DNA from 4 places in the Paenibacillus hexagrammi genome. Region 4 is predicted to be linked to each of the others. Evidence: riboswitches for the same ligand, from Rfam matches in the RefSeq annotation. Region 4 holds a riboswitch; each other region holds the start of a gene.
The links. Region 4 has a riboswitch for cyclic di-GMP ahead of L0M14_RS08575 (putative motility protein). Riboswitches for the same ligand answer to the same signal wherever they lie in the genome.
Positions count from the first base shown of each region.

Region 1: it holds a riboswitch for cyclic di-GMP, as region 4 does, so the genes downstream of both, L0M14_RS17790 (hypothetical protein) here and L0M14_RS08575 (putative motility protein) in region 4, are expected to answer to the same signal.
Region 2: it holds a riboswitch for cyclic di-GMP, as region 4 does, so the genes downstream of both, L0M14_RS02565 (putative bifunctional diguanylate cyclase/phosphodiesterase) here and L0M14_RS08575 (putative motility protein) in region 4, are expected to answer to the same signal.
Region 3: it holds a riboswitch for cyclic di-GMP, as region 4 does, so the genes downstream of both, L0M14_RS29365 (putative bifunctional diguanylate cyclase/phosphodiesterase) here and L0M14_RS08575 (putative motility protein) in region 4, are expected to answer to the same signal.

Region 1 covers NZ_CP090978.1:3,892,644-3,896,581, reverse strand. The annotation lists gene L0M14_RS17795 (MDR family MFS transporter) at 194-1,423, shown strand; cyclic di-GMP riboswitch class I at 1,537-1,629, shown strand; gene L0M14_RS17790 (hypothetical protein) at 1,732-2,037, shown strand; gene L0M14_RS17785 (exopolyphosphatase) at 2,163-3,077, shown strand; partial or broken gene gloA2 (SMU1112c/YaeR family gloxylase I-like metalloprotein) at 3,277-3,674, shown strand; gene L0M14_RS17775 (hypothetical protein) at 3,661-3,915, shown strand; partial or broken gene L0M14_RS17770 (THUMP domain-containing class I SAM-dependent RNA methyltransferase) at 3,867-3,938, opposite strand, start outside.
Region 2 covers NZ_CP090978.1:570,756-574,693, forward strand. The annotation lists gene L0M14_RS02560 (MFS transporter) at 1-1,501, shown strand, start outside; cyclic di-GMP riboswitch class I at 1,595-1,683, shown strand; gene L0M14_RS02565 (putative bifunctional diguanylate cyclase/phosphodiesterase) at 1,764-3,938, shown strand, end outside.
Region 3 covers NZ_CP090978.1:6,393,587-6,397,524, forward strand. The annotation lists gene L0M14_RS29355 (S-layer homology domain-containing protein) at 1-351, shown strand, start outside; partial or broken gene ilvA (threonine ammonia-lyase IlvA) at 562-1,817, shown strand; cyclic di-GMP riboswitch class I at 1,889-1,975, shown strand; gene L0M14_RS29365 (putative bifunctional diguanylate cyclase/phosphodiesterase) at 2,060-3,724, shown strand.
Region 4 covers NZ_CP090978.1:1,991,516-1,995,453, forward strand. The annotation lists gene carB (carbamoyl-phosphate synthase large subunit) at 1-298, shown strand, start outside; partial or broken gene pyrF (orotidine-5'-phosphate decarboxylase) at 315-1,042, shown strand; gene pyrE (orotate phosphoribosyltransferase) at 1,092-1,733, shown strand; cyclic di-GMP riboswitch class I at 1,826-1,913, shown strand; gene L0M14_RS08575 (putative motility protein) at 1,934-2,140, shown strand; gene L0M14_RS08580 (SDR family oxidoreductase) at 2,253-2,963, opposite strand; gene L0M14_RS08585 (TetR/AcrR family transcriptional regulator) at 3,018-3,599, opposite strand; gene dapA (4-hydroxy-tetrahydrodipicolinate synthase) at 3,873-3,938, shown strand, end outside.

The DNA.
Region 1 (3,938 bases), 1.9 Mb from region 4:
AAATGTCGACAGCGCTTGGAGAGAATCTACGGAAGTTTGCAAAGGACCCTACTTGATCAACTAGTTAACTTTCTCCTTTCACAAAGGAGGAAGTTTTTTTGTACAAAAAAAGTGCGTAATCTAGCATTTCGTGTATAATGAGATTTTGAGATTAATTGACCTTTGGTTAATAAAAGTGAAGGCAGGCTGCATGATGAACAGATTGCGCAATTTTTATACGTCCTATCATCCGATCGTTCATACCCTCATTCTCGGAACTGTAATGGCCAGAGCCGCGTCCTCCATGAGTTTGCCTTTCCTGGCTATCTATCTAGCCAAGCATACCTCGATGAGCGAAGTCATGATCGGTGTTGTCATCGGGATGGGAGCGCTGGCGGGAACAGCAGGCGGCTTTATTGGCGGAACGCTGTCGGATGCATTCGGACGACGGATTATCATGCTGGCTGCTTTATTCGGCTGGGCTTTTGTTTTTACCGGGTTTTCATTCGTCAGCCTTCCTGTATGCTTTATGCTGCTGAACATGGTAAACGGCTTATGCCGATCGTTCTATGAACCGGTATCGCAAGCATTAATGGCTGATCTCACCGAACCGGCTAAGCGATTCAAAGTTTTCTCTATGAGATATATGGCTATCAATGTGGGCGTTGCTGTCGGTCCCCTCTTGGGCGCTTATTTTGCAACGCTGGACGGTGCTCTTCCTTTTCTTCTCACGGGAGTCGTTTATTTGATATACGCGATAGCACTATGGCTGCTGCTGTCCTATTTCGGGATAAAGAGTATCGAAGGGGAGAAAAAAGCGCCGGTTACCCTTCGCGCAGCCTGGTCCATCATTCGAAGTGACATAACCTTCCGATACTACATCACTGGCGGGATTGTCGGCGCGATCGGCTATTCGCAGGTTATGGTCACCTTATCCCAATATATGGAACAGAGCTTTAGCGACGGAGTGAAAATATTTGCACTGCTGATGAGTGTGAATGCGATCGCGGTGATTTCTATGCAAATTCCATTAACGAAATGGGCAGAAAGATTCAGACCATTCGTTGCCATTGCTGCAGGAAACTTGATGTTTGCACTGGGCGACGTCGGATTTGCTTTCTCTCATTCCGCCGCCGCGCTAGTCATTTCTATGGTTGTTTTTACGATGGGTGAAATCTTAAATTATCCCGCTGCGAATGTGCTCATAGATAAGCTTGCTCCCGAGAATATGAGGGGCACGTATTTTGGGGCGCAAACCTTTACGAATATCGGGCATTTTGCGGGTCCATGGATTGGAGGCTTGCTGCTTTCCTCCTTCGGTGGGAATGTCCTTTTTCTCACGATGTCTATTCTTACTTTAAGCGGTACCTTATTCTATATGACAGGAATACGACGATTACAAGCAACACAAAATAGGTTAAAACAAGAAATTTTCGAAAATTAGTTCCTTTTACCTATCTTATTGTTGTAAAATAGGCATAATAGAGTATTCGATTTCGCTAAAACTTACCTTATCCTTGATAGTAGTAAAAGCAATGTTTGACAGCTTTCGATACTGCTCGATAAAGGCAAACCTGGCGAAAGCCAGCGACGCAAAGCTAGAGGGGCTTGCTTGACCGTAAATGGACAAGCTGCCAGCCAGCCGCCGAGGTTCAGGATGATGACAGCATGAGCCCTCTCTAGTCGGCATAACAGGTGGGCTTTTCTTATTTTAGAGAGAAAAAGAATGGGTTAAAGGGAGGATTTGGCAGCATGCAGCCTGAATGGATGCTAAATGAAGAAGAGGCGGTCACGTCACTGTGCGGTAACCATGTTGCCAGACTTGTGCCGTCCACAGATGGAACGAAGCTGGTCATAAACCGCGAAGAGTACCTGCTTAATGAAGCTTGTTGGGATATTGAAATGTTTCATGGACGAAATAATAGCATTCTTATTTTTTATTGGAAAGGCGAGGTTAAGCTTTCCGTCAAGCTTCCGCCTTTGTCTCAGGTAGAAGCATTTTTATCCAGATTGTATCAATGCTTGACGTTTAAGATGAGAACGATTCAGCCTAATTAGGGTTGAATCGTTCTTTTTTTGTCGATCAAGTTCGACAAAAGCGTTGTCACTGATCGACAAGAACGGTATAATTATGAGGAGGACAGTTAGTAGTGCTTTAGGACTATTGGGAGGAATACATTAGCATGCGATTAATTACACGTTCCGATTTTGATGGCCTTGTTTGTGCGATGCTCTTCAAGAAATTAAATATGGTGGATGAGATGAAGTTTGTTCACCCCAAGGATATGCAGGACGGTTTGATTGAAGTGACGGAGAATGATATTCTAGCCAATGTTCCTTATGTAGCAGGATGCGGTCTATGGTTTGACCATCATTCCAGTGAGCTGGAAAGAATGGGGGAGAAGGTCGAGTTTAAAGGCGAGACTCGGATCGCTCCAAGCGCAGCCAGAGTAGTATACGATTATTACGGCGGCAAAGACACATTCGGTGATATCGATAATATTATGGAAGGCGTAGATAAGGCGGATTCAGCCCAGTTCAGTAAAGAAGATATCCTGAATCCCAAAGGATGGGATCTTCTTTCGTTCATCATGGATGCCAGAACGGGATTGGGTCGATACCGAGATTATCGGATCAGCAACTATCAATTGATGGAAGATCTGGTCGAGCACTGCGCAACCAAAACGGTAGAAGAAATTATGGAGCTTCCGGATGTGAAGGAACGGGTTGACCGTTATTTTGAATTGGATGCTTTATATCGGGAAATGCTGGGCAAGTATACGCGTACGGAAGGGAACGTTATCATTACGGATCTTCGGGACGTAGAGACGATCTACCCGGGGAATCGATTTATGGTATACGCGCTATACCCTGAACAAAATATATCCATTTGGATTGTGGATGGACGCAATAAGCAAAACTGTGTATTCGCGTGCGGCCACAGCATTGTGAATCGCACGTCACAGACCAACGTGGGTAAGCTAATGCTGAGCAATGGCGGAGGCGGTCATCATGCAGCCGGTACTTGCCAGGTGCCTTATGAGCAGGCTAATGTCGTTCTTGAGCAGCTAATTGCAACAATGAGAAAAGACGGATAATACGTGATGTGAGCCGCACCAGGATGAAGCCGCCTGCTGCGGCTTTTTCTTCGAAAGCCTAGCTGTAGGTTATTGATAGGCGGTAGCTCCATTCCGCATTTTAGTCGCATCATGCTATGTATAGTTAGTTTAAGATCATGTTGCATGCTGGAATCAAGTGCATGTATGATGGAACAACAAAGTACGGGAGGGATCAGGTGTGAAATTAGAACGTATTCACCATGCTGCGATCATTTGTTCAGACTACGCGAGGTCGAAGCATTTTTATGTGGATGTACTTGGTCTGACGGTACTTCATGAAACATTCCGGGAGGAGCGTCAATCGTATAAGCTGGATCTGCTTATTGGAGAGAAGGAGCAAATTGAGCTGTTCTCCTTCCCGAACCCGCCGGAGCGGGTGGACCAGCCCGAGGCCCGGGGTCTGCGGCATTTGGCGTTCGCTGTAGCGGATATGGATGCTAGCGTGAGAGAGCTTGAAAGTAAGGGGGGGTAAGCGTAGAGCCGGTGCGAATCGATCCTGTTACAGGAGCACGCTATACGTTCTTTACCGATCCGGATGGGCTCCCCTTGGAGTTGGTAGAGCATGTTGAATCGTGAGGATAAACAGCTGGAGCACCGTTCTAAGCTTAGCTTCGCCAAAGGCTGCTTATGGAGCGTGCTGCTTTCGCTAATCGTTTGGATCCCGCTTATCTGGTGGCTTATCGCCAAATCAAAAAAATCCCGAAGGATGACCTGCTCGCAGCAGAGTGCTGCTGAAGCGGACAAGTCGTTTCGGGATTTTCTTGTTTATCAGGACTGCTCCAGCGGTTTTCTTGGTGGCAGCGGTCCGAGGTATTGAAACAGGTTGCACTCGATTCGGCC
Region 2 (3,938 bases), 1.4 Mb from region 4:
TATGGCGCTTGGTCTGCTGATGTCTTCATTAGATAATACGATCACATCGGCGGCAATTAGCCACATTATTAGCGATATTAACGGGTTTGACAGAATAAGCTGGGTCTTTACGGCTTATATGCTGGCAGCGACGAGCACCATGCTCGTATTCGGTAAGCTGTCGGATATGTTCGGGAGGAAGCTGTTCTATTTGATTGGTATTACCGTCTTTCTTCTTGGGTCCGCTCTCTGCGGGATGGCTCAGGATATGACTCAATTAATCGTGTTCCGTGCGATTCAAGGGGTAGGTTCGGGCGCGCTGCTGCCGATCAGCTTCACCATTATTTATACGATCTTCTCCGATCCCAAACAGGCAGCCAAGCTGTCTGGTGTGTTTGCAGCAATCTTCGGCCTATCTTCTGTTGCCGGACCGCAGATCGGAACGTTTTTGGCGGAGCATTGGGGTTGGCGATGGTGCTTTTACGTAAATTTGCCGCTCGGTATTCTGTCGTTTATAACTTTATTGCTGACGCTGCAAGAATCTCGTTCGGAGCATCGCCCGAAGATCGACTATTTGGGGACACTGCTGCTCATCGTCTCTACGGTTTCCTTCATGCTGGCGCTGGAGTGGGGAGGCAAGAAGTTTGCTTGGGGCTCCTGGCCGATCATAGCCATGATGGGAGCGGCTGTGGTGGTAGGCTATTTGTTCGTGCAGGTGGAACGCAAAGCCCAAGAGCCGGTGCTGCCGCTTCCTTTGTTCAAAAATCGTATGGTAGTCGCGATTGTGTTAGCTTGTCTTTGCCAAGGTGCTATCATGTTCTCCGCAATTGCCTACTTGCCGATCTTTTCTACTGCTGTGCTTGGGCAGGCTAATTCGAATGGACTCCTGACGCCAATGATGTTTTCCTTAATGGTAGGCGCGGTTTTGTTCGGATTTTTCCAGAGATTTTTTAGCTTCCGAGCTGTTATTGCCTTTAGTATGGCAGCAGGAATTGTTGTCAGTTATTTGCTAAGCATAGTCAGTCACGATGCTTCCAAGTGGTACATGATTGTGCTGATGGTGATCCTGGGGGTTGGAGCCGTGGGGCCGCTGATGAGCGTAGCCCAAAATGCGGTGGCGATGAGTGTAGAACGCAAATATATCGGAGTCAGCTCCTCGATTGTCGGATTCTGGCGCAATATTGGAGGTGTGCTGGGAGCCTCTATCATGGCTACGATAGTGAATAATGATTATCAAAGCTTGATTCAAGCGGGTGCTGAGTCGCACCATATCCCCGTGGAGAAAATAGCCGAGATAGCCAATCCGGAGCAGCTGATTCGGGCAAATCATGCGATTCCTGCAGAAATGCTGAATTTCATCCGCGATTCTCTCGGTACCGCTATCAATCATGGCTTTATCCTGCCGATGGTGTTCGGAGCAGTAGGTCTCCTCGCAGCTTTTATTGCCGGACCATTACGATATGTAGATCCTGCTGCACAAGCACAATCGGCCAAACAAACGGTTGTATCGGACCTTGCCTAATTCAGGATCTTATTGACGGATTTTGGAGGATTATGATATAAAATAACTAGGAAATAAGACCTAACGTTTTTGTGAAAACATATACAATTCTTAAAGAGATAAAGGCAAACTTGATGAAAGTCAAGGACGCAAAGCTATAGGGGCTACACGGGCTCATTCCCGTATGCCAGCCAGTTCCCGCTTTAGGCCAATTAAAGGAACCTTAAAGCAAGGTTTCTTTTTTTGTCTAGGATGGAATAACAAGATAATGAGGTGCAGCAGCATGACCGCTTACTTAGTGTCCATACTACTCTATGTAATTCCGATATTCTTGTTATTTTACATGACACTTGAGGTCTACAGGCGGGACCCCGGTAATGAACTAAACCGTGTAGCCGCGCTATTTTTCTTTACCACCCTGCTATTTTTTATCTCAAACTTTTTATTCAGCATGGTCCCGATATCGTACGCCGTACATCTGGTGCTGAAGGTATATTATTTGTCTTCATATGTATTAATGTGTCTGGCGCTTCACTTTTGTAAGGGGATATCAGGCCGCTATCTAACGATGTCCAAGAGCCTGTATACCGCTCTTTGCTATGCTCCTATGGTCCCGGCGGTGCTGCTGTTTATTCCGGTTGATTGGATTTCCGTTACCTTTACCGAAAGCGGCCTATGGCGCTATCAGCACCCTAGCCTCGTGTTAAACATCATGACTTTAGGCAGCGGTTTCTACACGATTGTTGTATGTACGGTATTCGTTGCTAGCGGTTTTAGACATGTGAAGAAGTTCGATTTGAATGTAAAAAGAAAACAAATGCGAACTCTGCTTCTAGGCGTGCTATATGCCAGTGCATGGGCAATTCCGTTCACCCTGAACAAAAGGCCATCCTTTTTGCCGGATTCGGTCAATGTTCCGGAGTTTGGAAGCTATGCCATATTGATTTTCACTTACTTTTTAAGAAAAGCCATGGTCAAATATGATTTGTTGCCTTCCATCGAGCGGAAATATAAAGCGCTATATGAGTTGTCGCCGTTGTCGATGATCACGATTGATGCGGACGGATTCATCAAAGATATCAACCCGCAGGGTGCAAACCTGCTGCAGATGGCTCCTAATGAGCTTCTGTCTCAGCAGATTGAAGAATTTATGTTTCCGTATTCCTTGGAACAGGCGCGCTCTTATGACCATCCACTGGAAAAAGGAGCTGTCATTCGTGGGGACTTCATGATACTGACCCGCTCAGGCGTAAAAAAATATGTAAAAGCGGAGAGCCAGTTTATTGAATCACAGGATGAAGTTTTGCAGTATGTGGTGTTACTGGATGTGACCTCAGCCAAAGAGGCGGAGGAGCAGGTCATGTATATCTCTTATCATGATAAATTGACGGGGCTTGTGAACCGAGAATACTTTCATCGCCAGCTCGTGCGCCATCTGACAGGATGTAAGCGCACTCCTTTTGCTGTCATGCTGCTCGATCTGGACGAATTTAAGCAAATCAATGATACTCAAGGGCATGTTGTTGGTGATTTTATATTAAAGAAGGTGGCGGAACAGCTGCTTGCTCTGACACCGAGGGATGTCACGGTAGCCCGACTGGGCGGAGATGAATTCGCTTTGATTGTGCCCGGACTTGTAGATCGGGAGCAAATTGCGGAGCTGGCCCGGCAAATTTTGATGGGCTTCAAAATTCCGTTTAGCTATGAAGAGCAATCGTTTTACATGACCTCCAGCATGGGAATCTGCTGTTTTCCCGAGCATGGCGAAAGTCCGGATGAGCTGCTTCAATTTGCGGATATTGCGATGTATCAGGCCAAGAAGTTGGGACGAAATCAGTTTGCTTTGTACGAAGCTTCTCTGCATCATGAGGAGCAGGATCGTCATCTGATGAATCTGGGAGTTCGCAAAGGGCTCGAGGAAGGGGAATTCGTCCTTCATTATCAACCGCAAATCGACGTTCGATCCGGTACTGTGATCGGAGTAGAAGCTTTGATCCGATGGAACCGGCCCGACGTAGGCTTCGTACCGCCGAATGAATTTATTCCGCTTGCAGAAGAATCCGGTATTATCGTGGAGATTGGATATTGGGTGCTGGATACAGCATGTCAACAGCTTCAGCACTGGCTTCAGTCCGGCATGGCGCCGATTTCGATGTCGATCAACCTGTCGGCCAAACAGTTCCTGGATGTCCACTTCTCTGGCAGGCTAGCGGAAACCTTGGAGAGAACAGGAATTGAGCCTCATCTGCTATGCTTGGAAATCACAGAGAATACGGCGATGTATGACAGCGAGCATGTCATGAACATTTGTCAGGAGATTATGAATCTGGGAGTGAAGCTTTCGATTGACGATTTTGGCACCGGATATTCCTCGTTAGCACTTCTTAAGCGATTGTCGGTGCATTCGATCAAGATTGATAGATCCTTTGTCAAAGATATGCTAGGTTCTGAGAATGAT
Region 3 (3,938 bases), 2.2 Mb from region 4:
AAATATTTCGCCTATGTTGAGAATGCGGTCGATCGCGGTCTGCTGGATCCGGGAACCGAGTTTAATCCGGATGCCAAGATGACTCGCGAGGACATGGCGCAGCTGATTGTCAAAGCCCTTGGCTATAAGACATTGACGAAGTATGAGAAAGTGTTCAATCAAGATTTTGCGGATAAAGCGCAGCTGAAGAACGTCGGCGAAGTAGCCATCGTAGTCGGACTGGATATCATGTCTCTGAACGATGGAAGCTTCGGACCGGACCAGGAAGTGACCAAGGCGCAAGCGGCGGTGGCCTTCTACCGCTACTTGCAGAAGCGTTCCGATTTGCAGGATAGCCCACGTATGTACTAGTAATTAGAGCGAGAAGAGGATGCCGGAGTGTCGGCGTGCTCTTCTTTTTTCTTTGTGTTGAGCCCTGCTCAGGATGAGTCGGAGAGCACCTTATTTTCATAGATTCATCTAGTTATGTTAACTTTTGCAGGTAGCGACGGCGGCCTGCCGATATGATACAATAGGGTCTACATGTGAATTGAAAAAGTGATGGTAAAGGAGTAGAAGCGCGTGGCTGTTCATGGAAAAGTAGGGTTGGAAGATATTATTAAAGCGAATCATGTGCTTAGCAGGGTGTTCGAACCTTCGCCATTGCAGCGCAATGAGCTTTTATCCAATCTATATGAATGTAATGTGTTTTTAAAAGAGAAGATTTGCAGGTGGTCCGCTCGTTTAAAATTCGCGGCGCCTACAATGTGATTCAAAGCCTGTCTCCCGAGGAACGAGCGGCTGGCGTCGTATGCGCGAGCGCTGGCAACCATGCTCAAGGGGTGGCGTATTCCTGCAAGCAGCTTGGCATTGAAGGCAAGATCTTCATGCCCACAACAACCCCTCGCCAGAAGATTTCGCAGGTGAAGCTGTTCGGGGGCTCCTTTGTAGAAGTCATTCTTACCGGCGACAGCTTTGATGATTCCTCCGCACAAGCTAAGGAGTACTGCGTGAGAGAGAATAAGGTATTCATTCATCCGTTTGATGATGTTCGGACGATTGCCGGTCAAGGTACCGTAGGCTTGGAAATCCTTAACCAGATGGCGGAGACGCCTGATTATATATTTGCGACCATTGGCGGCGGCGGACTTGCTGCCGGGGTTGCCGCTTACGCTGAAAGCGTATCTCCCCAGACGCGCATCATCGGCGTTGAGCCGGAAGGCGCAGAGAGCATGTCCGAAGCGATTCGAATGGGAGAGGTCATCACGTTGTCTTCCATTGATAAGTTTGTGGATGGGGCGGCGGTCAAGCAGGTAGGCCAGCTAACCTTTGAGATCTGCCGGGATTTGCTCGAGGATATTGTCGTAGTTCCAGCAGGGAAGGAATGTACGACCATTCTGGAGCTCTACAACAACAATGCGATTGTGATCGAGCCAGCCGGTGCACTTCCTGTAGCTGCTCTTGACGCCTATCGTGAACAAATCCGCGGTAAAAACGTGGTATGCATTATTAGCGGAGGCAATAACGACATTGACCGGATGCAGCAAATTAAAGAGCGATCGTTGATTTACGAGGGTCTCAAACACTACTTTATCTTGAACTTTCCTCAACGTGCGGGAGCGCTTCGCGAGTTTCTGGAGGAAGTGCTCGGACCGACGGACGATATTACCCGATTTGAGTACACGAAGAAGAATAACAGAGACGATGCGCCTGCACTGGTCGGAATCGAACTCAAGAATAAAGACGATTACCATGGTTTAATCGAGCGGCTTGCCCGCAAGGATTATGGGTATATGGAGATCAATAAAGATCCGAAGCTGTTTAATCTGCTGATTTGACACGTTGATACTATTGGCTAAAATTGGGGAATTATGGTATAGTAAATTAGTCCTATATAAAGCATTCATATTTTCGAAAAAGGCAAACTTGCCGAAAGGCAAGGACGCAAAGCTACAGGCCTAATGTCGTGGATGACAATGGCAGCTGGGCTACCGAGAAGAAGCATCTTATTTCATGATACTTCCTGCGGCTATTCCATTTGATGGAATAGCCTTTTTTTTGATTGGAGGAGGATATAAGTGTGAGTAGTCGTCCTGTCTTAAAAGAGCATGTCCCTAGCAGGCGTTACGCTTGGGAATATATTTGCTTGATCTGCGTTGCTCTCCTTACCGTGAATCTGCTCAGCACGGTTTCCGTGCAAGCAAACGGCATGCTGCCGGGAGTACTTTTCTCCGTCTTCATTTGTTCGGCGCTGCTGGTGAGGAAGAAGCTGGCTGCGGTTCTCTTTGCAAGCGGAGCAGCTGCATGTTTCGTTGCAGCAGCCTTGCTGGCGGTACCCGTGCAGTTGGTCAGCTTATGCTTGCACACGGTGATTTGTACGGTGCTGGCTTACAGCATTCGCCGGTTGCTGACGGCTCGCGAATACTATAAAGCACACAGCTCGCAGATGGAGTATATTGCGAATCATGATGCACTGACCGGATTGCCCAATCGCCGGCTGTTCGAAGACCGCCTGGAGCAGTATTTGCTTCATGCCAAGAGGCATCAGCAGCTGGTAGCCGTTATTTTTCTGGATTTGAACCGATTTAAAGATATTAATGATACCATGGGACATGCGTATGGCGATCTGCTGATTCGTCAGGCGGGGGAGCGGCTGCTTCATTGCCTGAGAGGCGACGATACCGTCTATCGGCAGGGTGGAGATGAGTTCACTATTTTGCTGCCTTTCATTACAAAGCCCGAGGATGTAAGACATGTCGCAGCCCGCATTCAGAAAGCGCTCGAACAGCCTTTTCTGCTGGAGGGGCATTCGTTCGAAGTTACGGCAAGCATGGGAATCGCACTGTATCCCTTGGATGGTGATACTCCAGAGAAGCTGATGATCCGCGCGGACGAGGCCATGTATGGGGCTAAGCAGAAGAAAGATACGCGTTATCAATTCTATGCGGCGGATATCGATAGTATGGTGGCGAGCAAAGCGCGGTTGGAGAAAGAACTGACCGAAGCGCTTGAACGTAAAGAATTCGATTTGCGCTATCAACCGCAGTATGAAGTAGCCAGTGGACGGCTAATTGGGATGGAAGCAGTTATTCATTGGAATAAATCAGAACAGATTGCTGCCGCCCCTAGTGAGTGGATGCGTCTAGCGGAGGAATGCGGGCTCATGATTCCCATTGGCCGCTGGGCCATCTGGACGGCCTGTCTGCAGGCTAAGAGCTGGCGCGATGCGGGTTATCCGCCTCTTCGTCTCACGGTAGGGGTCACGGCATCTCAGTTTAAAGATGGACAATTTCTCGATGTAATGACGGATATATTGAAGGCAACCGGGCTGGATGCTTCATGGATTGAGCTTGATATGGCGGAGGGCATTGCAGCATCGAGCCTTCAAGAGGTTGGGGAGAAGCTGAGGATTCTGAAAGCATTGGGATTCCGGATTGCTATGGACGACATGTGCACCGGCTTGTTTACAAGAACCGGCGGCACCTACATCCCCGCTGATAGTGTGAAGCTTGATAGCACGCTGATCAAAGGCCTCCCTGAGAATGGAGACAATCAAGAGCTTGCCGAAGCGATCGTTACGATGGCGCAAAGGCTGCAGTTGAACTTGATCGCCAAAGGCGTAGAAACGAAAGAGCAGCTTGAGCATCTTCAGATCATTCGCTGCGCGGAAGCACAAGGGAAATGGTTCAGCAGTCCGCTCGATTCTGCCGAATTTACCCGGCTGCTGAAAGAGAAAATCAGTTGATAGGACACTTTTGAAAGTGTCCTATAGACAATTATTGACCTCCGGTTGTATAATTTGAAGTCGGACATGAATTCCAAATTGTAGCTGATGACAAAACCCCAGTGTTACCTTGTGTGACGATACGAATTGTGTGTATGGCTGACAATGGGAGCTTCCCTGACATAGAAAATAGTGATACACTCGTACTCGAAGCGGGCTACATATTTTGCGGCGT
Region 4 (3,938 bases):
GATCGCAACAGGTGGAACGGCGAAGGCGATTCACGAAGCCGGACTTCCGGTAACTACCGTGAACAAGCTGAGCGAAGGCTCACCTAACATTCTTGATCTGATTCGCAGCGGCGAAGCGCAGTTTGTCGTGAATACACTCACCAAAGGCAAAACGCCGGAACGTGACGGCTTCCGTATCCGCCGTGAAGCGGTAGAGAATGGCGTCGTTTGTATGACTTCTCTGGATACAGTTCGCGCGCTAGTCAATATGCTCGAGTCCATCAACTTCTCATCCCGCGCAATGCCTGTGTATGCGTAAGGGAGCGTGAAATAGGATGAGTACACTGACGCGAACCGACGTTGCCGGCCGCATCATGGTCGCGCTAGATTATCCTTCTGCGGAGGGTGCCTCCGAGCTGCTTAAGCAGCTCGAGGGCATCCCTTGCTATATGAAGGTGGGCATGCAGCTGTTTTACGCTGCAGGTCCAGGCTTTGTAGCCGGTCTGAAGGATAGAGGCTATAAGGTATTTCTTGATCTGAAAATGCACGACATCCCCAACACCGTTAAGGGCGGTGCGGAGAGCATTACGCGCCTTGGCGCGGATGTGTTTAACGTTCATGCGGCCGGAGGCAAGCGCATGATGGAAGCTGCGCTCGAGGGCGTGGACAAGGCCCTCGCCCGGGAGCCGGACGCCCGATTGTTATCGGCGTCACGCAGCTGACCAGCACCAGCCAGCAGGTGCTGAATGAAGAGATCGGCCTGCCGGGCTCGGTTGAGCAGGCCGTCATTCAATATGCCCGCCTGGCGCAAGCGGCAGGGCTGCAGGGCGTCGTCGCGTCACCGCTTGAGGTGACGCAGATCAAGGCGGCGTGCGGTGACGGTTTCGTCACCGTGACGCCTGGTATCCGCCCTGCGGGCGCGGATATCGGCGACCAGTCGCGCGTCATGACGCCGGCGGAGGCTTTCGCGCAGGGCACCGACTTTGTGGTGATCGGCCGTCCGATTACCGGCGCTGCCGATCCCCGCGCGGCGATCGAGTCGATCATCGACTCAGTCGTGTAAGTCTACATCAGCCAGTACCTGAAAAAACGAAGGGATGGATACGGAACCCATGAGTCAGCTTACGACGATTGCGAAGCAAATCGCTTCTTCACTTTTAGAAATCGAGGCTGTAGCGCTTAGACCGCATCAGCCTTTCACCTGGACTTCTGGTTTGAAGTCCCCGATCTATTGCGATAACCGGTTGACGATGTCTTATCCGGCGATTCGCGAACTCATTGCCGATGGATTTGCGGCGCTCATTAAGGAGAAGTTCCCAGAAGCAGAAGTCGTTGCCGGTACAGCAACAGCAGGCATTCCTCACGCAGCCTGGGTTGCTCAAAAGCTTGGTCTTCCGATGATCTATATTCGTGATAAAGCGAAAGGTCACGGTAAAGAGAATTTGATTGAAGGCTCCGTAAAGCCCGGACAAAAAGTCATCGTCATTGAGGACTTGATTTCGACTGGAGGCAGCTCGCTGAAGGCAGCAATTGCCGTTAACGAAGCGGGCGCAACAGCGCTCGGAGTCCTAGCGATTTTCTCCTACGAGTTGGATAAAGCCGTTAATGCATTCCAAGAAGCGGGTATGCCGCTTCATACGCTTTCCAACTACACTTCCTTGTTGGAAGTAGCGCTTGAGCAAGGCAAAATTAAGTCCGAAGACATGGAGCTTTTGCGTTCCTGGAGAGCGAATCCTGCTGCTTTCGGCGTATAATTCGGTCGAATTCTGTAGGAAATTGACGTGTATGGATTGACGGATCAGGGCGAAGTACCTATACTTAATGTATGTATTGGCAATGCCTTACATCTGCGAAATGGCAAATGGTGTGAAAGCACCAGACGCAAAGCTAAAGGGGCTAATCGGCTTGAGGTCGAACGCCAGCCAGCTGCCGAACGATGAGAGGAGGATTCTTCATGAGTGTAAATGCCATGCTATCCGCAATCGGAAGCGGGGACGCTGTTAAGCAAGCAGTAGGAATTAAGCTGCTGAGCAAGACAAACGATGCGCAAACGGCGCAAGCGAACGTGATGCTGCAGGATTTTGCTAAGTCACAACAGAAAATTTCAGCTGCTGCATCTGCGACACCGCATTTAGGACAAAATATTGATGTAAGAGCATAAATCTTGAGTTACTAAGGAAAGTACGGTGTGAAAATCCGTGCTTTCCTTTTTTATTTGTCTTAGGTCTAGCTGTAAAATTGAAATAAGCTCAGGTTTTCACATTTGTAACTGGTTACCATGGAAGCTGATCTCTTTTGTGGAAGAAGCCGCCTGTGGGCCCATCTGGGGGAAGCGTAGCTAGCCAAACTGCACTTTCTGCACCCTCGCTGATCTCCATCGGAGCGCTAGAGCCGCCCATATCCGTTTTTACCCAACCCGGATGACAGGCATTGACCTTAATCATGGTGTCGCGTAGAGAGATAGATAACTGTACGGTCCAGGCATTCATCGCGGCTTTAGATGTTGTGTAAGCAGGAGCAGATCTTTCACCGTACATGGGATTGGACAGCAATGTTCCGAGTGATCCTAGAATACTGGATTGATTCACAATTCTGCCTGCGGGGCTTGCTTTAATCCAAGGGAGCAGAGCCTCCGTTAGCGCTTGAGGGCCGAAAAGATTCACTTCAAAGCTGGCTCGAATCGCATCGAGATAGTTTTCAAGATGATCTGTATATACACCTGCATTATTGACAAGAACATCAAGCTTTCCATATTCAGCTTCTATTCTTTTCGCAACTGCTTCGATATGCACACTATTGGTCACATCCAGTTCAACACCGTGCGCTTCTATGTTCTCCTCTTGCAGCAAAAGAGCTGCTGTCTCCGACTTGTTCTTATTTCGAGCTCCGAGAAGTACGATAAAGCCCAATCGGCCCAACTGCCGTCCAATCTCAAGCCCTATTCCTTTGTAGGCTCCAGTAATTAAAGCAACTTGCTTTGTCATGTAAGTACCTCACAATCATATAATGTACCGATCAGTACAAAACTACGAAAAAAATTAATCGAGCATTTTGATGATTTGATGTATGGCCTGTTCAACGACTGAATGGTCTGGGCACGATTTCATCGTGACTGCTAGGCCCACGGCCGCGATAACAATGGCGCCTGCTATGGAAGAGGCATCTAAATTTTGTGAGAATTCTCCTGTATGTATGCCATTCTCCACAACTGACTGAATCAATGCAGTCAGCTGTTGCTGGTACTCTCTTGTGAACTGGGTAAATGGTTGATGATGTGGGGCTAATTCAACAATTGTGTTCACACACATGCAGCCCAGCTCAGGCTTACGCCCATCGCCGCTGTCAGCAATCCCCTGTAGATAGAGAAGGATGGCGGATCTAGCTGAGGGAGCGTTTTGAAGTTTTTGACGAATGAAGATGAGACTGCGCTCGGCATAAAGCGTTAAAGCAGCTTGAAACAACGATTCTTTTCCGCCGAACGTGGCGTATAGGCTCGGACGTTGAATACCCATGGCACGCGTTAAATCGGTGAGGGACGTAGCTTCATAGCCTTTCTCCCAAAAAACCATCATGGCGGCAGTCAATGCTGTATGTTCATCAAATTCCCGTGGTCTTACCATAATCTAATTCCTTTCTGTACTGATCGGTATAAAATGAGTGTACGCGATACGATTATCCGTGTCAAGGTATTAAATAACGTTCGAATGTTACTTGGAAGCATGTAAATGTTGCAATCGGGATTTGAAGTTAGAACGCTTATTATTAATATTTTTGATGACCTCTATTATTATTTATAGCTAACTGTGATGATAGCTTCCATGCTACAGTGTAACTACAACATAATGAAAGCTCGGACGCTCACGCCCGAAGGATGATAGATGGAGGAATGCAGGATGCTGACGGAAAATGATCTTAAAGGCTTATATGTACCGGTTATTACACCATTTGACGAGGAATAT